2 linked regions of the Flocculibacter collagenilyticus genome follow. The protein of the gene in region 2 interacts with the protein of the main gene of each other region in a pairwise test. Links are inferred from orthologs where the notes say so. Each region holds a gene or a part of one and is shown on either strand. Other genes may lie near its edges.

Region 1 (3,646 bases), 1.9 Mb from region 2 along the record:
AATAGTTTGGTTGCAAAGCAATGGTTACGAGACGCTGGTGCTTCCCAAGACGATATTGGCAAACATTTTGTGGCTGTTTCATCAAACATAGATGCTGCTGTTCAATTTGGTATTAAGCAAGAAAACATCTTTCCTATGTGGGACTGGGTTGGTGGACGATATTCAGTGTGGTCTGCCATTGGTCTACCACTAGCTATTGCTATTGGCTTTGAAAACTTTAGCCAAATGCTCGCTGGCGGAAATGCAATGGATGATCATTTCGCTACAGCCCCTTTATCTCAAAACATGCCCGTAATTATGGCGCTCATGGGTGTTTGGTATATTAATTTCTTTGGTGCGCAAAGTCATTTACTACTACCGTACCATCATGACCTACGTGGCTTTCCCGCTTATATTCAGCAGCTAGATATGGAAAGTAACGGTAAAACAGTGCAACAAGATGGCAACGACACTTTTGCCGAAACCGGCCCAATTATATGGGGTGGCGAAGGCACAAATGGACAACATGCGTTTCATCAACTTATGCATCAAGGTAGCCCATTAATTCCGTCTGACTTTATTCTGGCTATTGAACCTACTCATTCCTCTCAAGATTTACATAATGCGTTAGCGTCAAATTGTTTTGCACAAAGCCAAGCGTTAATGATGGGCAAAACGCTCGCAGAAGCTAAATCCGAGTTATCTGAAAAAGGGTTAGACAGCAGCGAGATTGAACGCCTAGCACCACATAAAGTGATGCAGGGCAATAAGCCAAGCAATACCCTATTAATGAATGCCTTAACACCATACAATTTAGGCCGTCTAATCGCATTGTATGAACATAAAGTATTCTGCCAAGGTGTGATTTGGAATATTAATTCGTTTGACCAATGGGGTGTCGAATTAGGTAAGACAATGAGTACTGATATACTTAACACGATTGAAGGTGCTGATAATACAGATACTGCTAATCACCAGTACGACTCATCTACCACACAGCTAATTAAACGCTTTTCTTCGCCTTCATAAACGCTCAGTGATGTGTAGCGCCATTCTTATTGGCGCTATAATCTGGCTTTATTTTCTAATTCTGCTTTTTAGTATTGCGCTAACTGATTATGCTTCAGTCAGCTTTACCTAGCGAAAAACCTGAATTTAGATTATTTATCAGTCACCTTAGGTTCATTTTTCATTCATTCAATTGTAATAAAAGTCTTTTACTTTAAATTTTTCTATGATATAGATATTTGTGCAGTAACTAGACAATTGGTAAACAATTGGAGGCCAATATGGAAATGACTGATGATTTAATGAATATAATTGAACGTCCTTCTGCTAAAACGAAAACTAAAACAAAACGCAAATGGCGAGAAATTGAGGCAATCAAAGACAAATATAAACTAAAACAAGAATTGCTTGATATTGACTGGAATTTATCATTAGCATCAGACGATTTAGAACTCTAACAAAAAAGCCCAACTGAAAAGTTTGGGCTTTTTTGTTTTTAGCGCTAAATCACTGACGCCGTGCGATAACCAAGATTCAAGTATTATTAATTAGAGATTAACTGGCAATCGCCAGTTAATCTCTGCTTTACCTTGATTATGCAAAATTTGATTAGTTTGCGAAAAATGACCGCAACCTAAAAAACCACGATGTGCTGATAACGGTGACGGATGTGGAGCCGCTAATACATGGTGCTTTTGTTTATTAATAAACTTGCCTTTCTTTTGCGCATGCGCGCCCCATAACAGAAACACAACCCCCTCTGCATGTTCGTTTAATGCATCAATAACCTTATCAGTGAAACGTTCCCAACCTAAATGCTTATGCGAGTGCGCCTGTCCCTGCTCTACGGTTAAGACCGTATTTAATAACAACACACCTTGTTCTGCCCAACTTGCTAAGTAACCATGCTGAGGTATTGTAAAGCCACTAATATCACTACTTAGCTCTTTATACATATTCATTAGTGACGGTGGCGGCTTGATACCAGGTAACACTGAAAAACATAAGCCATGGGCTTGATTGGGCCCATGATAAGGATCTTGCCCTAAGATCACGACTTTAACCTGATTAAACTCGGTTAGCTTAAAGGCATTAAACACATCCTTTGCTGCAGGGTAAATCACTTTTCCTGCATTACGCGCTTGCTCTACATAGTCTATGGTTTGCTGAAAATACTCTTCGCTTTTTTCCGCCGCGAGTAGATCCCGCCAAGTTATTTTTCCCACTTATCCTCCAGCGAGCTTATTTCTCTATCTTGAATTTCGCTAGGATAACAAAAAGGCTTTAACTTGTTCATAGTCATTCGGTAATGAATGCGAAAGAATAGCTTCGCTTGCATACTCAACGAGTAAAGCCCCCCACAGCAAGTCAAATAAACTTGAAGACTTCTTTTGGCACATTTTTGTAATTTAATCCCATATTCTACTGATGAGGTATTTCCTAATTGATAATGTCGTCATTTTGATTATAAAACAGTTAACATTTGCCATAACTTACGTATTTCTATCCACCTCTAAGACAATCGTTGCAACATGTTTGCTAATATAGTCCCTAAAACTTTATTACAAACTTTATAAATATTTTCTGTAACCATAGACATCATCAAACAACTCAATTAGCTTACGCGCACCAATCTTTTCAATAAAATATCCAACAATTTAAGGAATAAATATGAAAATATATACACACTGTTTTTTATTAGTCTTTGTGCTTTTACCTGTTTTGCTCAAGGCCCAAGTTCCGAATAATGAACACTTTAACATCAAAGAATATTTAGCTGTTAATGATGAAAAGTCTGCAGATGACGCTATAAATGACGCTATATCATTAAATAAGCGTGTAATTTATCTCAGTACGGGAAATTACACCCTTTCTAACTCCATAACTCCCATCAACACGGTCAAAATTTATGGTGATGGTAGAGATAAAGCGACACTTACAATTGATGGCTGCATAAAAGGGATAGACCTGTCTAGCTTATCAGCCAAAAATGGTATCACTTTAGAGGGATTTACATTAAAAAATATTAATTGTAATTCAACTTGGAGTCCAGAATCATATGACGGCGAGTCAAATACCTCTACTCCAAACTCAGTCGGACTCGATTTATTTAATTTCACTAATGGCTCTCGTATCTCCGATCTTTCAATTAACAATTTCGATGTGGGTATTAATTTACAGAGGTCGTGGTATTCCAGTTTCGAAGATATATATATGAAAAACAACACGGTTGGACTTCGAAGCTTGCAAACTAACGAAAATAGTTACCATCAAGTGAATAACGTAAGCTTCTATAACTTCAACGTTTATGGAGGAGTGCATGCTGTATTTATCAGAATGAACTACGGTGTTCCTGGCTCTCCAGGCGTCGGGATTAATTTCAGAGGTGGAATTATAGAAAACACTAGTCGTACTGCTATCTATTTTGCCAATATAAAGAATTTCGGCTTATTTGACATGTCTTTTATCAATAACAACACCAGTAATTGGTCAGTTACCGCCCCTTACTTATTTAATAGCTCTATAAACTCTAACTCACAACAGCAGGTAATAATTACTGACGTATACAACTTTTATGCTGATAGAGGAAACATTGAAGCACAGCAAATGCATCCAATGATACTTATAGATAATACGTTTCTCAGTGAAGCAATTAGTA
Region 2 (3,626 bases):
GCAGCATCCACATTGCCCATGATCCGCTCTACTTTATGCCTAAGCATCAAGCCACGAGCACTCATTTTATTGTTTTTATCCATTCGCTCTAAATATGTGCGGGCAGCAACATAGTCGCTCTTAGCATACGCTAATGCCGCTAAACTTAATAAAGTGTTAGCTCGGAATGGGTTATGAGATAGGGAAAACGTTAAATATTCTTCACCTTTATCGTATAAATCATGCTCAAGTGCGCATAATCCTAAGTTTTCATAAGTGTCAGCAACACGAATATAGCTAGGTACTTTAATCGCACGCAGCATAAGCTTTTCTGCTTTCTCATATTGACCAACTTTACACAAAAAAGCGCCGTAATTATTTAGCGTATCTGGATTTTTTGGATCTAAGTCTATCGCTTTTTCATATGACTTAATCGCTAAGCCATGTTCATTCACCATCTGATAATAGTAAGCTAAGCTGATATGCACTTCAGGCATTTTAGGTGCAAAAGTTAAGGCTTTTTCTAAATTGTATTTAGCTTGAGAAGGCTCGCCGTTTTTTAAATAATTCAACCCTAAGGCGATACGGGTGTGAGCAGCATCTTGCGGATCAAACTTTCTTTGAAATACCGGTTTTTCAGACCCCTTTACCGAGGTCTGAGTAACACATCCGCTTAGTAATGCAAGTGATAAGGTGGTAACAACAAGACGTAACATAAATCCAAACTGTGTAATTATTTTCTCTTACACCATTTTCACTGAAATCTCGTCACCTTTCATCTGTTTTTTTACTAATCTTTTAGTACGGTCGATAACATCACCTACTAATTGTCCGCATGCAGCATCAATATCATCCCCTCGCGTACGTCTTACAATACACGTAAGTCCCGCGTCCTGCAGCACTTTAGAGAAACGATCAATGCGGCTATTACTAGAACGCTCATACGGTGAACCCGGGTAAGGGTTAAACGGGATCAGATTTATTTTAGATGGCGTACCACGTAGCACTTTCACCAATTCGTGAGCCTGATCGGTTGAGTCATTAATACCAGACAGCATCACATACTCAATGGTTACACTGCTATTTGCTTTGGAACCATCAATGTAACGACGACAGGCAGCTAAGAATGTATCAATATCATACTTCTTATTAATAGGAACTAATTCGTTTCTAAGCTCGTTATTAGGCGCATGAAGTGAAATGGCTAGGGCAACGTCAATTTTTTCTTTTAAAATATCCAGAGCTGGAACAACACCCGATGTGCTTAATGTCACGCGGCGTTTAGATAAACCAAAGCCCCAGTCATCCATCATTAATTCCATAGCAGGGACTACATTATTTAAGTTTAATAATGGTTCACCCATTCCCATCATTACGACGTTTGTAACTGGGCGACGAGTACTATCACCATGTAACCCAATATCACGCGCAACGCGCCAAACTTGGCCGATAATTTCTGAGACTTTTAAATTACGGTTAAAGCCTTGTTGAGCAGTAGAGCAAAAAGTACATTCAAGTGCACAGCCTACTTGAGAAGAGACACAAAGTGTGGCTCTATCTTTTTCAGGGATCCAAACCGCTTCAACTTCTTGACCACCTTCTAACAGTAAAGCGTATTTTTTAGTACCGTCGGAGGCGTCTTGTCTAACAGAAATTTCAGGCGCTTTGATTTCACACATGGCGCGAAGCTTTTCTTTCAGCTTTTTGTTAATGTTGCTCATTTCGTCAAAGTTGTCATGACCAAAATGATAAATCCATTTCATTACTTGATCGCCACGGAACGGCTTTTCTCCGATAGATTCGAAAAATTCGCGCATTTGCGAACGAGTTAGATCAAGAAGATTAATTTTCTTTGAAGTGGCGCTCATGGATTTCCTCAAACAACTTACAAAAAATAACACTTAGTGTTGTAAACGATAGTAATGCATTACATTTATTCACCCTACCCTTGATTAGCTCTCTAGGGTAAAAATGGCGACAAATTGTACAATATTTATACAAAAATAACCAACTGAATTGTATTTTTACCAATCCTAGTTAGATTTGCTATAAATACTGGCACTAAAAAAGGGGGCTTCGCCCCCTTTTTTAACGTTAATCGCTAGCGATTAACGAGTACGTGAGCAAAGCTCTTCTTCAGTGAAGAAGTAAGCAATTTCACGTGCAGCAGATTCAGGAGCATCTGAACCGTGTACTGCATTTTCGTCAATTGACTCAGCGTAATCAGCACGAAGAGTACCAGCTAACGCTTCAGCAGGGTTAGTAGCACCCATGATTTCACGGTTTTTAAGTACTGCATTTTCGCCTTCAAGAACTTGAACCATCACTGGACCAGAAGTCATGAACTCAACTAACGCGCCAAAGAAAGGACGTTCTTTGTGCTCAGCGTAAAAGCCTTCAGCTTGCTCTTGAGAAAGGTGAACCATTTTAGATGCTACGATACGAAGACCAGCACTTTCAAAACGGTTATAGATAGCGCCAATTACGTTTTTAGCAACTGCGTCAGGTTTGATGATTGAAAAAGTACGCTGTAAAGCCATTTTTCTGCTCCAAAAATTGATGGTTTGTTAAACGTATTTCCAATACATACATGAAAAACCGCTTAACCAACCTAGTTAATTAAGAAATCTAAAAATTCTGGGCGCGAATTATACGCTAGCTTGATGCAAGCCACAATTATATTTTTAGCTTGAGTGAACCACCTAAAATTCAAAAACATAACTTGATCAAAATCAACATAATAGAAATGAAAGGATAAAGAGCCCTTTACCCTGCACTGTAAGGGTTATAAAATGCGCACCCGCTATTTTTAGAGCTAGACTCAGTGCTTAACTTAAACGGTCATGCCACAGATTTATCAATAGTCCGATTTATAGCTAACACAAATGCGTTAACAGATTAAGGTTCATGAGGTAATTATGTCAGACACACAAAATATCCAACAAACGCAAGCACAAGCTTGGCTTAAACCGGAATTACTTGCACCTGCTGGCAGCCTTAAAAACATGCGTTATGCCTTTGCATATGGTGCAGATGCCGTATACGCAGGGCAACCTCGTTATAGCTTACGTGTTCGCAATAATGAATTTAACTTAGAAAATCTCGCTATTGGTATAAAAGAAGCACATCAACAAAATAAAAAGTTTTATGTGGTTAGTAATATCGCACCCCACAATGGCAAAATTAATACTTATTTAAAAGATATTAAGCCTGTAATTGAAATGGGGCCAGACGCGCTTATCATGTCAGATCCCGGCTTAATTATGTTAGTGCGTGAAGCCTTTCCAGATATGCCAATTCACTTGTCGGTACAAGCGAACGCCGTCAATTACGCCACTGTAAAGTTTTGGGCAAAACAAGGTATTGAACGTGTTATTTTATCGCGCGAATTATCACTTAATGAAATAGAAGAAATACGTGAGTTGTGTCCAGAAACTGAACTAGAAGTGTTTGTTCATGGTGCTTTATGCATGGCTTACTCTGGCCGCTGTTTATTATCAGGATACATGAACAAACGCGACCCTAATCAAGGCACTTGCACTAACGCCTGCCGTTGGAGTTACGACGTAAAAGAAGCGAAAGAAGATGAAACGGGTGATGTTGTTCAAAAAATCACCCCTAATGACGTTATACCTACGCTAGGTGAA

The links.
Region 1: the proteins of ndk (region 2) and ung interact in binary tests that used the Escherichia coli proteins (3 or more experiments, as listed by UniProt). The link is inferred for Flocculibacter collagenilyticus from one-to-one orthologs.

Annotation. Positions count from the first base shown.
Region 1 is NZ_CP059888.1:750,961-754,606, reverse strand. Bases 371-3,213 are described here. They hold ung (uracil-DNA glycosylase), read right to left. Parts: upstream 2,205-3,213; coding sequence 1,536-2,204; downstream 371-1,535. Other genes in these bases: HUU81_RS03240 (glycosyl hydrolase family 28-related protein), read left to right, coding at 2,659-3,213; HUU81_RS03250 (DUF3545 family protein), read left to right, coding at 1,269-1,445; pgi (glucose-6-phosphate isomerase), read left to right, coding at 371-1,008. Also shown: more of pgi, read left to right, coding at 1-370; more of HUU81_RS03240, read left to right, coding at 3,214-3,646. UniProt on the Escherichia coli protein: Excises uracil residues from the DNA which can arise as a result of misincorporation of dUMP residues by DNA polymerase or due to deamination of cytosine.
Region 2 is NZ_CP059888.1:2,670,667-2,674,292, forward strand. The notes cover bases 804-3,626. They hold ndk (nucleoside-diphosphate kinase), read right to left. Parts: upstream 2,520-3,626; coding sequence 2,088-2,519; downstream 804-2,087. Other genes in these bases: HUU81_RS11860 (bifunctional tRNA (adenosine(37)-C2)-methyltransferase TrmG/ribosomal RNA large subunit methyltransferase RlmN), read right to left, coding at 804-1,847; trhP (prephenate-dependent tRNA uridine(34) hydroxylase TrhP), read left to right, coding at 2,898-3,626. In the rest of the region: type IV pilus biogenesis/stability protein PilW, read right to left, coding at 1-695; more of HUU81_RS11860, read right to left, coding at 723-803. UniProt on the Escherichia coli protein: Major role in the synthesis of nucleoside triphosphates other than ATP. The ATP gamma phosphate is transferred to the NDP beta phosphate via a ping-pong mechanism, using a phosphorylated active-site intermediate.